Regions from separate parts of the Streptacidiphilus albus JL83 genome, predicted to be linked through region 3. Evidence: riboswitches for the same ligand, from Rfam matches in the RefSeq annotation. Region 3 holds a riboswitch; each other region holds the start of a gene.

Region 1 (3,904 bases), 2.4 Mb from region 3:
AACCGCCGCTGCCACCCGTGCTGGGCGGTCGACTGAGCGGTGGTTCGGAGATCGACCTTAGTGACCCAACCGTGATCCGTTCAAATCATTGTCAGCAAAAAGGCGACGGCCGACCGATCAACCGGCCGACACCTTACGCACCGAGGTCACTCTATGACCGAACGCCGACGACATGACGGCCAAAACGGTCAGATCACCATGACTGTCGTTATCTGTGTGCCATCTGTCACATGACGGGACGACAGTGGCTCCGCCCCGGGCGGGGAGCCCGGGGCGGAGCCACTGGTGGAACGGTTCGTCAGATCCCTCAGAACCGGCGGATCGCGACGATCTGGCCGAACCAGCTGATCGGCTGGACCGACACGTCGTAGCCGTACTCCGGGGCGTTGAGCAGCATGCCGTTGCCGGCGTAGAGGCCGACGTGGGCGCCGCTCTCCAGCACGATGATGTCGCCCACCTTGGCGTCGGCCAGCGAGGCGACCGGGCTGCCCTCGGTCTCGTCGGAGTAGGAGTAGTGCGGCAGCGTGATCCCGGCCTGGGCGTAGGCCCACATCACCAGGCCCGAGCAGTCGAACTCGTTCGGGCCGGAGCCCTGCCACGCGTACGGCGCGTTGCCGACCTTGCTCATGGCCGCCCGCATCGCGGTCGCCGCCGCGCTGGAGATGCCGTCCAGGCTGATGCCGCCCACGGAGCCGCTGCCGCCGTTGCCGCCGGCACTCGTGCCGCCACCGGCCGTCGTGCCGCCACCGGCCTTGGTGCCGCCGCCGCCCACGCCGGCGCTCGCCGCGACCTGGGCCCGCTCGGCCGCGGTGAGCGAGTCGAGCACGCTCTGCGCCGCCGCGAGCTTCGCCAGGGCGCTGGACTTCGCCTTCTGCATCTGCGCGAGCAGCGCCTGCTGCTGCTTGAGCTCGGCCGTGGCCTCGGCCTTCTCCCGGGCCAGGACGGTCTGCTGCGCCTTGACGCTGCCCAGCAGGTTGGCCTGGGTGGCGTCGAGCTCGCCCTGGGTGGACGCCTGGTCCAGGTAGTCCGTCGGGTCCGACGAGAGCATCAGCTGCATGGAGGGGTCGAACGCGCCGTCGCGGTACTGGGCCGCCGCCTGGGCGCCCAACTGCGCCAACTGCGCGTTGACCGCGGCCTGCTGGCGCGCTATCTCGTTCTGCAGCTGCGAGACCTTCTGCTGGATCGCCTGCTGCTCGCCCTGGGCCTGGTTGTACTGCTCGCCCTGGGTGGTGGCCGCCTGCCGGTCCGCCGCCACCTCGCTCCGGGCCTGGTCCAGGGTCAGCTTGGGCGCCGCCTGCGCTGCCGACTGCGCGGAGATCGCCACTGCGGTGGCGGCGGCGGCCGTGAGGACCACGGCCCGGGTACGGCTGGGCGCTTTGGGACGACGATGGGACGCCACGAAGGCGAGCTCCTTCTTCCTCGATCCGCCTACCGGGTGAGCTGACGGGTTCGGGCTGGAAGATCGCCCTACAACGCCTCACCGGCAACCACACCGGCCTGACGTCGATTCACCCCGAGGAACGAGTGGTTCCCCGGCTCCGAGTTGTCGGCACTCCCCTGACGGGTGCCCTGCGCACCCCTGCCACGCCTCGGACTCGGCGGGAACCCCGCCGCCACCCGAGGTGGGCGGTCGATTCAGCGGTGGTTCGGGAGTCGACACTAGTGACCCAACCGTGATCCGTTCAAATCATTGGAAGAAAGAAGTTCTTGATGACTCGTAGGGGTACCGACTCCCGTACGGTACGCAGTCGGAGTATGACCGTATGCCCACGACATCCGGACCAAAAAGGACGGAACGCCACAGCAGTCACAATCGCTGTGGCGCACGTCACACTGTGGGACGGAGGGGGAAGCGGCCGCCCGGACTCGACGGAGGGGTTCAGACCCGGCGGATGGCGACGATCCCGCCGAAGTCGCTGATCGGCATGATGGAGACGGTGTAGCCGTACTCGGGGGCGTTCACCACCATCCCGTTGCCGGCGTACATCCCGACGTGGGCGCCGTTCTCCAGCACCACGATGTCGCCGACCTGGATGTCGGAGAGCGAGACCGCACTGCCCACCGACTCGTCCGCGTAGGAGGAGTGCGGGAGCTGGATGCCGGCCTGGGCGTAGGACCACATCACCAGGCCCGAGCAGTCGAAGGAGTCGGGGCCGGCCGCGGCCCAGACGTAGGGGGCGACCCCGACCTTGCTCAGCGCCGCCCGCATGGCCGTGGCGGCGGCCGAGGAGATGCCGGAGAGGTCGACCTGGCTCGGCGACATGGTGCTGCCGTTGTGGGCGATGGTGCCGTAGCCGCCGCCCCCGCCGACCTGGTCCTGCTCGGCCGGGGTGAGCGCGTCCAGCACCGCCTGCGCCGACTTGAGCTTGCCCAGCGCGGTGGCCTTGGTGGACTGCATGGTGGACAGCAGCGCCTGCTGCTGCTGGAGCTCGGCCGTGGCCTCGGCCTTCTCCCGGGCCAGGATGGCCTCCGCCGCCGTGACATTGGACAGCAGGGCGGCCTGGGTGGAGTCGACCTCGCCCTGGGCCGAGGCCTGGTTCAGGTAGGCGCTCGGGTCCGAGGAGAGCATCAGCTGGACGGCGGGGTCCACCGCGCCGTCCCGGTACTGGGCCGCGGCCTCGCCGCCGAGCTGCGACAGCTCCTTGTTGATCGAGGCCTGCTGGGCGGCTATCTCGTTCTGCAGCAGCGTCACCTTCTGCTGGATCGCCTGCTGCTGGCTCTGCGCGTCGTCGTACTTCTGCGTCGCCACGTCCGCCGCCTGGCGGTCCGCCGCCACCTCGCTCTTCGCCTGGCTCAGCGTGAGCGTCGGTGCAGCCTGCGCCGCGGCCTGCGCCGAGAGCGCCACGGCCGTGGCCGCGGCCGCGGTGAGGACCGTCACGCGGGCACGGCTGGCTTGCTTGGGGCGGCGGTGTGAGGCCACGGAGGCTCGGTTCCCTTCCGGCAACCGTCGCTCGGCGACATGGCGCATCCCCCGATGCGGCGCCCAGGACGAGGACGGGAACCCCCGTGTCACCCGGCCGGGCGATCGTCAGGACAGAGGTTCGAGAGCAGAGACTAGTGAGACCGGCTCAATCTGTCGCCCTCGGGGCGAAAACAGTCTGCATATACGTCAAATGTCGGGATTGACCTATCAGGTGCGTACGAGTCGCCTGAGCAGCATCGACGAGGGCACCGGCCGGGCGCCCGCCTTCCGCACCCCGTCCGCCACCTCCCGGTCGGTGGAGACGACCACCACCGGGCGGCCCTCCGGCTCCGCCCTGACCAGTCGGCGGATCAGCTCGTCCGCCGTCTCCCCCGAGCGGCTGAACAGCACCCGCACCCCGCGCGGCGGGGCCATCGGCACCGGCGCGTCCAGGTCCTTGCCGTCGAAGACACAGGTCACCTCGGCCCCGCTGTGCGTCGCCAGCAGCGACAGGCCGTTCAGCAGCCGCGCCCGCTGCTTCTCCAGCGGCAGCGAGGGGTAGCCGGTCTTGGTCACGTTGTAGCCGTCGACCAGCAGGTGCACCAGCGGCAGCTGGAGCAGCTGGTCCAGCAGCGCCGGGTCGTCGGCGTCCAGCGCGCGCCGGGCGACGTCGTGCGGCGAGGCCGTGACCGGCCGTACCGCCTCCACCGACTCCGCCGGACGGCCCGAGAGCGGTGGCAGCCCCAGCTCCCGCTGGAGCCCCTGCGCCCCCTGCAGCACCACGTCCAGCAGCAGCCGCAGCCGCATGTCCTCGGCGCTGCGCCCCTCGCGGGAGGCCCGCTTGGCCGCCTCCAGTGCCGCCTCCGACTCGGCCAGCCGGTGCTTCAGCCGGCGCAGCTCACTGTCGGCCGAGCCGCGCTCGGTCGCCCCGGAGGAGCGCAGCGCGTCCAGCTCGGCCGTCACCTTGCGGGTGGCCGCCTCGGCCCGCTTGGTGTCCGCCTC
Region 2 (3,904 bases), 480 kb from region 3:
GGGGCGAAGATCAGGCCGAGGCCGAGGCCGAGCACCAGCAGCGGCGGCATCACGTCGGCGGCGTAGGTGCTGTTCAGGTCGAGCCTGGTGAGCCAGGCCATCGCGCAGGCGCCGAGCAGCATGCCGACCGGCACGATCGGCTTGGCGCCCAGCCTGGGCACCAGCTTGTTGGTGGCGGTGACCGAGGTGACGATCATCACGGCGACCATCGGCAGGAAGGCCAGTCCGGTCTTGACCGGCGAGTAGAGCAGCGACTGCTGCAGGTAGTAGGTCAGAAACAGGAAGACCCCGAACATCCCGGCGCCGGCCAGGAACATCGCCAGGAAGGACGCGCCCCGGTTCCGGTCGAGCACCACCCGCAACGGCAGCAGCGGATGCGGCGTGCGCGTCTGCCACCAGGCGAAGACGGCGAGCAGCAGCACCCCGGCGGCCAGGAAGCCCCAGGTGCCGACGGAGCTCCAGGAGTGGGTCTCGGCGTTGGAGAAGCCGTAGACCAGCCCGAACAGGCCCAGTGAGACCACGACCGTGCCGGGGATGTCCAGCTTGGGCGGGTCGGCCGGCCGGCCGGCGTGCAGCAGCCGGACCGCGCCGATGATGGCGAGCACGGCCAGCAGCAGGTTGACGTACAGGCACCAGCGCCAGTCCAGGTACTCGGTGAGCAGCCCGCCGAGCAGCAGGCCGACGGCGCCGCCGGTGCCGGCGATGGCGCCGTAGATGCCGAACGCCTTGGCGCGCTCTGCGGAGTCGGTGAAGGTCGTCGTCAGCAGGGAGAGTGCGGCGGGCGCCAGCAGCGCGCCGAAGGCCCCCTGCAGGGCGCGGGCGATGACCAGCACCTCGAAGCTGGGCGCGGCCCCGCCGATGGCGGAGGCGACGGAGAAGCCCGCCAGTCCGATCAGGAAGACCCGCTTGCGGCCCACCAGGTCGGCGATCCGCCCGCCGAGCAGCAGCAGGCTGCCGAAGGCGAGGGCGTAGGCGGTGACGATCCACTGGCGGTTGCCGTTGCTGAAGCCGAGGTCCTTCTGCGCGGACGGCAGGGCGATGTTCACGATGGTTGCGTCGAGCACCACCATCAGCTGGGCCAGGCCGATCACGGCCAGCACCCACCAGCGGTGGTTCTCGCCCCGGCCGTCGGGGGCGAGGCTCTTGGACGTTGTCCCGGGGTCTGCTGCCGTACCTGTCATGGTCGGTGGCTCCCATCCCTTTATATATGGACAACAACGACATTAGGTCTGCCTTGTCACGGCAGCATCTGGGCAGCCGAAGCCCTTTTTATTCCGGTTTGTATGTGAGTAGGCTCACACCGAGTTGTAGTTTCAAGCACAATCTGCCTAGCGTTCGGTCCGTTCGCACTTATGCGGAACCAACGCCTCCGGAACGCCGAGTCCTGCCGCCGGAGGCTGTGGCACATCGGCACCGCACCACGGCAGGGGCGGGGGAACCAGGTAAGTCGCCGCGATCTCACAGTCGCGGCTTGGGGTGAAGCCGTGCTCAGCACGGCCGGGCAACTCCAGCCCGAATCCGACAGCTCACCTCGCAGGCGTGGGAGAGGACCGCTTCAACATGCTGCCTTCGAGCACCCATGAGACCAACGGCCGTACCGGTTCCACCGCCGGCACCGGTCGCCACCGGGCCGTCAAGGCCCGGCGCACCACCAAGCAGCGCCTCTTCGCCGGTGTCGGCCTCGCCGGCATCGTCAGCCTCGCCGTTCCGATGATCACCGCCAACACCGCCTCCGCCACGGCCCCGGCCGCCGCTCCTGCCTCCGCCCCGGCGACCGCCCCGGCCGCCGTCGCCGCCCCCACCTCGGCGAGCGGCACCCGGGCCGCCGACACCACCACCGCCTCGTACTACACCGTGCTCGCGGGCGACTGGCTCTCCACCATCGCCGCCGACCACGACGTCAACGGTGGCTGGCAGCGGCTCTACGCCCTCAACCGCTCGGTCCTCACCCAGGGTCCGGACCTGATCTACCCGGGCGAGCGCCTGGCCCTGTCCGGCCGCACCGCCGCGACCGGCGCCACCACCTCCTCCGACACGGTCTCCGGCAGCGCGAACCTGGACAGCTCCAACTCCGGCTCCGGCTCCAGCTACAGCGCCGGCAGCTCCAACTGGTCCGCCTCGGACAGCTCCTCCAGCTCCTCGTCCGACAGCACCACCAGCAGCACCAGTGCCCCGGCCGCCACCACGACCACGACCAGCACGAGCAGCAGCAGCTCCTCGACCGCGAGCAGCAGCGGCATGGCCGCGGCCATCGCCTTCGCCCAGGCGCAGGTCGGCGACGCCTACGTCTACGGCGGCACCGGCCCGAACACCTGGGACTGCTCGGGCCTGACCCAGGCCGCGCTGGCCCAGGCCGGCATCAGCATCCCGCGCACCAGCGAGGATCAGGCCGCCGCCGCGACCCCGGTCTCGATGAACGCCCTCCAGCCCGGTGACCTGCTGTTCTGGTCCACCGACGGCACCGCCGCCAACGCGTACCACGTCGCCATCTACATCGGCAACGGCTCCTACGTCGAGGCCGCCAACCCGAGCGCCGGTGTCAAGATCGACACCATCAGCGACTACGCCCCGACCTTCGCGGGCCGTTTCTGACGCTCGGACAGCACCGAACAGCGCTGCGCCCCCGGACGAAGGTCCGGGGGCGCAGCGCTGTGGTGTTCCGGCAGAGGAACGGTGGGACGGGTCAGGCGTCGCGGCGCTTCAGCAGCAGGCCGGCGACCGCCAGCAGGGCCACCGCGTAGCCGGCGAAGAGGGCGAACCCGCTCCAGGGGGACATCATCGTCGGGTCCGGCACCACCGAGAGCATCGCGCTACCGGCGTTGCTGGGAAGGTAGGGAACGATGTGGGGGGCCCAGCTCGAAGGCAGCAGGTGCGCGAGGATCGGCACCACCCAGAGGATGCCGACCAGCACGGCGATGGCACCCGCCGCATTGCGGATCAGCGCGCCGAGGCCGATGCCGAGCAGGCCCACGAACGTGAGGTAGAGCCCGGTTCCGAAGACCACCCGCGCCACACCGGGATCGGTGAGGGTCACGGCCCGGTCGTAGTGGGACAGGATCGCCTGGCCGCCGTAGAACGCGCCGAGGCAGGCGATCGTCATCACGACCAGCACGACCACGGCGTAGACGATCGCCTTGGCCCACAGCACCGGCAGCCGCTTGGGCACGGCGGAGAGGCTGGCACGGATCATCCCGGTGCTGTACTCGCCACTGACGATCAGCACGCCGAGCACGCCGACGGCCAACTGGGCCAGGATGTACAGGCCCAGGCTGAGCTCCGCGCCGTTGACGGCGTCGCCGTGGCCGCCGCCGTGGCTGGCGTTCGCCCAAGTGATCAGCGGGTTCAGGCCGACCATGATGAGGACGGCCACCAGCAGAGTGATCGGGGTGGAGCGCAGGGTGCGTAGTTTGATCCACTCGGAGTTGATCACTCGCGCCTGGGTCACCTTGCCCTGCCCCTTGGCGAACGAGGCCTTCACGGTCGCGTCGGGCGCGGTGGCGGTGCTCATGACGTGCTCCTTCCGGTGCCGACCGGCGCGCCGCCGTGGGCGGCGACGGTGGTGCTGGCGTGGTACTCGACGGCGTCCCGGGTGAGTTCCATGAACGCCTCCTCCAGGGAGGCCTGCTGCGGCGCGAGCTCGAACAGGGTGACGCCGTTCTCGGCGGCGACGGTGCCGATCCGGTCGCTGTCCAGGCCGGTGACCTCGAACGTGCCCGGCTCCACGGCGTCCACCGTGACGTCCGGGCCGACCAGCAGCGAGCGCAGCTTCTCGGCGTGCGGGGAACGGACCCGGACGACGTTGCGGGAGGCGCTGCGGGTGAAGTCGGCGACCGAGGTGTCGGCGATGAGCTTGCCGCGTCCCACGACGATCAGGTGTTCGGCGGTCAGCGCCATCTCGCTCATC
Region 3 (3,904 bases):
TCCAGAAGCGATCGGCGTCGGCCTCATGCAGGGCGTCACTGAGCTCTTCCCGGTCTCCAGCCTCGGCCACAGCATCCTGGTGCCCGCCCTGATCGGCGGCTCCTGGAAGCGGGACCTCAATGTCTCCGCGGCCGGCTCGCCCTACCTGAGCGTGCTGATCGGGCTGCACCTGGCCACCGCGCTCGCCCTGGTCGTCTACTTCTGGCGGGACTGGGTCAGGGTCATCGGCGGTTTCATCAGCTCCGTCCGCCACCGCCGCATAGAGACGGTGAACGAGAAGCTCGCCTGGCTGCTGATCGTGGCGACCGTGCCGGTCGGCGTCGTCGGCCTGGCGCTGAACAAGTTCTTCCAGGACGCCCTCGGCACGCCGATCGTGGCCGCGGTCTTCCTCACCCTCAACGGCCTGGTCCTCTATGTCGCCGAGCGGCTGAAGCGGGGCGGCAGCGGCCGGCGGCGGGCCGGCGACGCCGGGATCGAGGAGCACGGCCCGGACGGCGAAGCGCTGCACCCGGACGAGGTCTCCGACCGCCGGATCACCGCCAAGCTGACCTGGAAGCAGGCCCTGGTGGTCGGCGGCGCGCAGATCCTGGCGCTGCTGCCCGGCATCAGCCGCTCCGGCGTCACCATGAGCACCGGCATCTTCAAGGGCCTGCGCCACGAGGACTCCGCCCGTTTCGCCTTCCTGCTGGCCACCCCGGTGATCGGGGCGGCCGCGCTGCTCAAGGTGCCCTCGCTGCTCGGCTCGGCCGGGGACGGCATCCGCGGCCAGGTGCTGGCCGGCTCGGTCGCCGCCTTCGTGGCCGGCTACGTCGCGGTGCGCTTCCTGACGAAGTACTTCGAGACCCGGACGCTCACCCCGTTCGCGATCTACTGCACCCTGGCCGGCCTCGGCAGCATCGCCTACCTCTCGCTGACCTGAACCGGCTCGCACCGGTGCGCCCCTGGCTCACCCGCACGGGTGATTGCCGCGCGGCGGCTGGACGGTCGGCCCCGCCCCGCCCGGCGGGCCTGCTCGAATGGGTCCGAGGGGCGGTCCTCGCCCCGACCCGGACGAGGGAGGGCCCGCCGTGACCGGCCGCGGACTGCTCGGGACGCTGGCGCTCGCCCTGGCCGGCTCGCTGGCGGCCTCGGCGCTGGCCGGCTGCACCACCGTGGCCGGCACCGGACGCCCCCGGCCCGGCTCCGGCCCGGCCGCGTCCCGCTCCTCCTCCTCGGACGGCAGCGCCGACGACGCGCACCGGGCGGGCGGGCCCGGCTACCTCGGCGTCGCCCGGCCGTTCCCGCCGCTGCCCACGGTCACCCCCGCGCCGGTGCCCGACAGCTACAACCCGGCGGCGGACGCCCCGGCGGCCGTCGCCTCGGCCCTCGCGGCGGCGAAGGCGGACGGCCGGCCGGTGCTGCTGGACTTCGGCTCCGCCTGGTGCGAGGACTGCCAGGCGCTGTCCGCGCTGCTGGAGAACGTCGGCGTGCACCAGGTGCTGTCCCGCAACTACCACCTGGTCACCGTGGACGTCGGGCACTTCGACCGGAACACCGACCTGGCCGGGCGCTACCTCCGGCTCAGCGCCGTCGGCATCCCGGCGCTGGTCGAACTCGGCCCGGACGGCCGGGTGCTCAACTCCGGCACCGGCGGCGTGTACGCCGACGCCCGCGACCTCAGCGCCGACGCCCTGGCCGGCACCCTGGTGAACTGGCTCTACACGACCGGGGGCTGACGGATTTCGGCCTCCCACGTGCACGGACCTCCCGCAGCGGGGCGCTCCGGGGCTAGCGTGGCCCTGTGGCGACGAGTGCGGAGACCGACACGGACAGCGGAACAGGTGCGGACACGTATCCGGGGCCGGTCGTGGGCCTCGGCATAGGGCGGCTGGACGAGATCGTGGTCGACTGCGCGGACCCCGCGCGGCTGGTGCGGTTCTGGGCGGCGCTGCTCGGCGGGAGCCCGGTGGACCGGGCCGGCGACTGGTCCTACGTGGACCCGCCGGGAGGACAGCCCCGACTCGCCTTCCAGGCCGTGCCGGAGGGAAAGCCGGGCCGGAAGAACCGGCTGCACCTGGACATCGACGTGGCCGACATCGCGCTGGTGCGCGCGGCCCTGCTCCGGATCGGGGCGGTGGCTGTGGGCGAGGTCCAGCGGGACGCGGAGGGCGCGTTCCAGGTGATGCTCGATCCGGAGGGGAACGAGTTCTGCCTGGTCCGCTGAGTCCGGACCGGACGAACCCGGACGCCTCGAATACGGACAAAGGCCGCAGACGGTGCGTCAAGTCCCAGCTGGCTCCCCGAACCACTTGGAATCAACCGCCTCTAGGATTAACGTTTGATAACGCAGCACGAAGTTCTGCTGTTCGACGAACGGCGTCGTGCGCTGTCGCCTAATCCTGCTGGCCGTCACTTCCCGTGACGGCCGGGAGCCGGGGAACCACGTATCTGGGGTGAATCGGCCGTTCGCGGCCGTAGGGGACCTTCCTCTCCGAACCCGTCAGCTAACCCGGTCGGCGTGAGGGAAGGAAAGGAGTACGCCGGCCGTGGCGTCGTACCAGTCCGCTTGGGCACCTGTACAGACCGAGGTGCCGCAGCGCCCCGCCGGGATCGCTTCCGGCACCGTCCTCGGACTCGCGGCCATGGCCGCCGTCGGCGCGACCGGGGCGATCGGCCTCGCGGCCCCCGCCAGAGCGGCGACCGTCAGCGACACGCTGACGCTGAGCAACAAGGGCACGGTGAGCGTGGCCGACCACAGCAACGACGCGCTGCCCGCCGGGGCCACCGCCGTCGGCAGCCGACTGCTCGACCCGGGCACGGCCCTGGCCGAGCGGATCCGGACCCAGTCCGCGCAGCAGCGCGCCGACGCGGACGACGCGGCCCGTCGTCAGGCCGCCGCCGCAGCGGCGGCGAAGGCCGAGGCCACGGCCAAGGCCGAGGCCGAGGAACGGGCGCAGGCAGCGGCCCGGGCCGAGGCCGCGGCGCAGGCGGAGGCGGAGAGCCGGGCGGCACAGCTGGCCGCGGAGCAGGCCGTCCAGCACGAGCAGGCGCTCCGGGCCGAGGCCCTGGCCCAGGAGAACGCCCAGGCGGCGGCCCGGGCAGCAGCGCAGGCGGAGGCCCGGGCGGCGGAGCAGGCGCGCGATGCCGAGGCGGAGCAGGCGCGGAGCGCCCAGGACCTCGGTGAGCTGGTCGTCCCGGTGCCGGGCGCGGTGCCCGGGGCCGGCTTCGGACAGTCCGGTTCCTACTGGTCGCACCTCCACACCGGTCTGGACCTCGCCGCCGCCACCGGCACCCCGGTCGTGGCCGTGGGCCGGGGCACGGTCACCTCGGCCGGCTGGGCCGGGGCCTACGGCTACCGGATCGTGGAGACCCTGCCCGACGGCACCGAGATCTGGTACTGCCAGCTCTCCTCGATCGGCGTCGGCGGCGGCGAGGTGACGGCCGGTCAGCCGATCGGCCGGGTCGGCGCGACCGGCAACGTCAGCGGCCCGCACCTGCACCTGGAGGTCCGCCCCGGCGGTGGCGAGCCGGTCGACCCGTCCGTCTGGCTGGCCGAGCACGGCCTCGGTATCTGACCCGGCCGCTGCTGCTCCCCGAAGGGCCCCGGCTCAGCGGGGAGCGACCCGGCGGTCCGCCACCGCCCAGGACGCCACGGCCACGCCGCTCGCGACGGTGAGCACCGACGGCCAGGCGCCGAGCTTCTTGGCCAGCGGGTGCGAGCCGGCGAACGCGGCGACATAGAGCCCCGCGAGTGCGGCCGTCGCGGCCGGACCGGCGGCCCGCTGCCACTGCACCGCCGCGACCGTCCCGGCGGCGAGCAGTGCCGCGCCGCCGAGCTCGCGCTTCTTCGTCGCCGGGCCAGGCCGAAGCCGCCGATCAGCCCGCTCGCGGCGACCAGGGACGAGGGAATGCGTGCCATCGTTGT
Region 4 (3,904 bases), 3.3 Mb from region 3:
ATGGCGCGGTGCGCCTCGGCCGCCGCGGCCAGCGGGAAGCGTCGGCCGACGAAGGGGCGCAGCCGTCCCTCGGCGGCGGCGGTCAGCGCCACCACGGTCTGCCGGCGCAGTTCCGCCGGCCCCCTGGAGCCGACCGCCGGGCCGAAGTAGGAGACCAGCGTGACCTGCCTGGCCGCCGCCTCCGCCGGGTCGATCGGCGCGAAGCCCCCGCTGGAGAAGCCGAAGGCGACGAAGCGTCCACCGGGGGCCAGCAGTTCGAAGGAGGTCCGGCTGATCTCCCCGCCGACCCCGGCCAGGGCCACGGTGACCCCCTCGGGCGCGGCGGCGCGGACCTCCTCGGCCCAGCCGGGCCGGGTGTAGTCGACGGCGGCGTCCGCGCCGAAGCCGCGCACCAGCTCCAGCTTGGCCTCGCCGCCGGCCAGCCCGATGATCCGCGCGGCCCCGGCGGCCCGGGCGAGCTGGACCGCCAGCGGCCCGACGGCCCCGGCGGCGGACTCGACCAGCACGGTGTCGCCGGGGCCGACGGCGGCCGTCTCGACCAGCGCCACGGCGGTGCGGCCGGTGCCGAGCAGCGACACCGCCTCGCCGGTGTCCAGGCCGTCCGGCAGCAGGTGGGCGTCGGCGGCGGCGAGCAGCGCGCGGTCGGCGTAGCCGCCGCCGGCCGGAACCTGTCCGGCGACCCGGCGGCCGAGCAGCGCCGGGTCGGCTCCCGGGCCGACCCCGAGCACGGTGCCGCCGACCTCGCGGCCGGGCGCCCAGGGCAGGGCGGCGGGGGCGAGCGGCGTCCCGGCCATCCGCCCGGCGCGGATCCGGGTCTCGATGAACTGGATGCCTGCGGCCTCCACCGCGAGCAGCAGCTGCCCCGGCCCGGGCACCGGATCGGGGTGCTGCTCCAGCACCAACTCCTCCGGGCTGCCGTACTGGTGGAGTCGGATGGCGCGCATGGGCGGGTCCCTTCGGCGGTGGCGGGTCGTGCTCCACCGACGCTAGGCCCGGCGGGCCCGGCCCGGCCTCGGGCGGCGGGCCGAGGCCGGGTCGGCCGTTGGCCGTGGGCCGTTGGCCCCGCGGCCGTGGGCCGTTGGTCCCGCGGCCGTCCGTCAGGGCGGGTTGGGCACGTAGCCGAGGTCGCGCGGGCGGGCCGGCGGGCCCTCGCGGCGCAGCTCGGCGAGGAGTTCGACCAGCCGCGGCGGCCAGAGCAGGTCCGGGCAGTCGGCCAGTTCCGCCGGGGTCCACCAGCGGCAGGTCATGATGCCGTCGTGGGCGAAGGACTCGGTGAGGTCGCCGACCGGGTCGCGGCGCGGCCCGGAGCCGAGGAAGATCACCTCGCGCTGCCGGGTGGGCACGCCGCGACGGGTGTAGTCGTGCTCCCAGATCCAGAGCGCCGGCCCCGGCACCACATCGGTCCAGCCGGTCTCCTCGACCGTCTCCCGCAGCGCCCCGGCGAGTTCGTCCTCGCCCTCGTTCAGGCCGCCGCCCGGCAGCACCCAGTGCAGGCCGACCTCGGGGTCGTCGTGGAGTTGCAGGAACACGGCGCCCTCGGGGTCCAGGACCAGGATCCTCGCGGCGCGGCGCGGTACTCGCTCGATGGTCATGGCGCGAGCCTACGGGCGGGGCGCGGCGGGTCGGCGGCTTTGCGGCGACCCGCCGGGTCGGTGCGCGCCCGACGGCGCGCGGGGGCGCTCGACGGAGCGGCGGGTATGTGGCGCGAATTCATGCACGCCGGGTCGGGCGCCTGCGGCGCGGGCTTATGCGCGGTCGCCCGACGGCGGAGCGCAGCCGGAATTACACCGTCCGGGGGGCGCCGCCGGGCCAATTCCGAACCTCACACATTCGAGTGACCCGGCACCGGGGAGGATTTCCCTCCGCTTTTTCGTTTTTCCAGACAACTATGCAGGTCAGAGTCGTGAAGCTGGCCAGAATTCGCCTTCTTCAGACTTGTTGGAAAATCCATACACCCGATCATTCAGCAGAGCCGGTTTCACTCTTTCGGCGGCCCGGAAACCAGGGGTGACAAGAATCACAGAATCCCGGTGAAGCGTGAAGATTGCCTAAAAGCATGTCAATACTGTCGGCCGAGCCACAAAGTCCTCGCCACCCCGGCGGGGCGGCCCGACCGGACGCCGAGTCTCGCCACCGGTCGGGCGCCAGGTGCGCACACACCTGACAGGCGAGAGCGGGAGACCCAGGTACGCCGGGACGGTGTGAACCGTCCCTAGGGGTGAAGCCACTGCGGTGGCCGGGCAGCTTTCGGATCCCGAACCCGACAGGGAACCTTTCGTAGGCGGTTCCGGAAGGATCCGCATGACTGCCTCCGAGCACGCCCATGCCCCGAACCGGTCCACCCGCGGCCCAGGCCGCTGGCGGGCGGCGGCCACGGCCGCACTGACCCTGGCCGCCGTGGCCGGGAGCACCCTGCTCGCGGCCGCCCCGGCCGACGCCGCCACCATCGAGCTCAGAGCCCTCACCATCGCCGCGTCGAAGCACGGCGACCCCTACATCTACGGCGCCCAGGGCCCGAACGCCTTCGACTGCTCCGGCCTGACGTACTACTCCTTCAAGCACGCCGGCCGGCGGCTGCCGCGCACCGCCCAGGCCCAGTACGACAGCGTCGAACACATCTCCCGGCGCAGTCTGCGCCCCGGCGACCTGGTCTTCTTCCACGACGGCGACTACGTCTACCACGTCGGGATCTACGCCGGGAACAACCGGATCTGGCACTCGCCGCACCCCGGCGCCTACGTCAGGCTGGAGCGGATCTGGACCAGCGAGGTCTGGTACGGCCGGATCAGATGACCCGTCACTCCCCCGGGTAGCGCACCCCGGTCCGGGCCCTGGCCGCGTCCAGGGTCGCCATCACCTCCAGGGTGCTTCGCCACGGCACCAGCGGACTCTCCGTCAGCCCCGCGCGCAGGCAGCGCATGGCCTCCTGCGCCTCGTGGGCGTAGCCGAGGCCGGTGCGGGGCACGGAGAGCACCTCCGGCGCCGCCCCGTCCTCGGAGCCCCGGTACAGGTGCAGCTCCTCGGCACAGAAGAACGGCGCGGGCAGCTCGATCCGGCCCAGGTCGCCGGAGACCACCGCTCGGACCGGCGTGCCGGAGACGATGCCGCAGCTCAGCGTGGCCACCGCGCCGGAGGCGTAGCCGAGCAGCAGGCCGGTGTTGGCGTCCACGCCCTCGGGGGTGAGCGCCGACCAGGCCTCGACCCGGTCCGGGGCGCCGAGCAGCAGCTGGGCGAAGGAGACCGGATAGACGCCCAGGTCGAGCAGGGCGCCGCCGCCGAGCGCGGGGTCGCGCAGCCGGTGGCTCGGCTCGAACGGACCGGGCAGGCCGAAGTCGGCCTGGACGGTGCGCACCTCGCCGATCGCGCCCCCGGCGACCAGCTCCAGCATCCGGCGGACGGCCGGGATGCAGTACATCCACATGGCCTCCATCAGGAAGGTCCCGCGCTCGGCGGCGAGGTCGATCAGGGCGCGGGCGTCCGCGCCGTTCAGGGTGAACGGCTTCTCGCAGAGCACGGCCCGGCCGGCCTCCAGGCAGAGCCGGGCGGCCTCGTAGTGGGCGTGGTGCGGGGTGGCGACGTAGACGATGTCGACCCCCCGGTCCGCCGCCAGTCCGGCCCAGCTGCCGTGGGCGCGGGGGATGCCGAAGCGGTCGGCGAAGGCGCGGGCGGAGGACTCGCTCCGGGAGCCGACGGCGACCAGTTCGGCGTCGGGCAGCAGCTGGAGGTCGTGGGCGAAGGAGTCGGCGATGGAGCCGGTGGCGAGGATGCCCCAGCGGATCGGTTCGGTCATACGATCATCAAACCCTCGGCGGCCGGAAAGGTCGAGGGCCTGCCCACGCCTCGGGAGCGGCCGTCACCCTCCGGGGCCGCCGGTCACCCCGGCGGCCCGTACCGGCCGTCACAC

What was found. Region 3 has a riboswitch for cyclic di-AMP ahead of BS75_RS19670 (M23 family metallopeptidase). Riboswitches for the same ligand answer to the same signal wherever they lie in the genome.
Region 1: it holds a riboswitch for cyclic di-AMP, as region 3 does, so the genes downstream of both, BS75_RS09340 (C40 family peptidase) here and BS75_RS19670 (M23 family metallopeptidase) in region 3, are expected to answer to the same signal.
Region 2: it holds a riboswitch for cyclic di-AMP, as region 3 does, so the genes downstream of both, BS75_RS44435 (C40 family peptidase) here and BS75_RS19670 (M23 family metallopeptidase) in region 3, are expected to answer to the same signal.
Region 4: it holds a riboswitch for cyclic di-AMP, as region 3 does, so the genes downstream of both, BS75_RS05330 (C40 family peptidase) here and BS75_RS19670 (M23 family metallopeptidase) in region 3, are expected to answer to the same signal.

What each region holds. Positions count from the first base shown of each region.
Region 1 is NZ_JQML01000001.1:2,154,893-2,158,796, forward strand. It holds gene BS75_RS09340 (C40 family peptidase) at 308-1,399, opposite strand; cyclic di-AMP (ydaO/yuaA leader) riboswitch at 1,410-1,562, opposite strand; gene BS75_RS09345 (C40 family peptidase) at 1,880-2,878, opposite strand; gene BS75_RS09350 (NYN domain-containing protein) at 3,131-3,904, opposite strand, start outside.
Region 2 is NZ_JQML01000001.1:4,078,604-4,082,507, reverse strand. It holds gene BS75_RS17570 (MFS transporter) at 1-1,181, opposite strand, end outside; cyclic di-AMP (ydaO/yuaA leader) riboswitch at 1,402-1,555, shown strand; gene BS75_RS44435 (C40 family peptidase) at 1,540-2,592, shown strand; gene BS75_RS17560 (ABC transporter permease subunit) at 2,684-3,508, opposite strand; gene BS75_RS17555 (ATP-binding cassette domain-containing protein) at 3,505-3,904, opposite strand, start outside.
Region 3 is NZ_JQML01000001.1:4,558,550-4,562,453, reverse strand. It holds gene BS75_RS19685 (undecaprenyl-diphosphate phosphatase) at 1-919, shown strand, start outside; gene BS75_RS46735 (thioredoxin family protein) at 1,068-1,715, shown strand; gene BS75_RS19675 (VOC family protein) at 1,781-2,203, shown strand; cyclic di-AMP (ydaO/yuaA leader) riboswitch at 2,360-2,513, shown strand; gene BS75_RS19670 (M23 family metallopeptidase) at 2,526-3,554, shown strand; partial or broken gene BS75_RS43435 (hypothetical protein) at 3,588-3,898, opposite strand.
Region 4 is NZ_JQML01000001.1:1,224,111-1,228,014, forward strand. It holds gene BS75_RS05320 (zinc-binding dehydrogenase) at 1-944, opposite strand, end outside; gene BS75_RS05325 (NUDIX domain-containing protein) at 1,098-1,592, opposite strand; cyclic di-AMP (ydaO/yuaA leader) riboswitch at 2,180-2,299, shown strand; gene BS75_RS05330 (C40 family peptidase) at 2,302-2,793, shown strand; gene BS75_RS05335 (Gfo/Idh/MocA family protein) at 2,798-3,790, opposite strand; gene BS75_RS05340 (8-amino-7-oxononanoate synthase) at 3,899-3,904, opposite strand, start outside.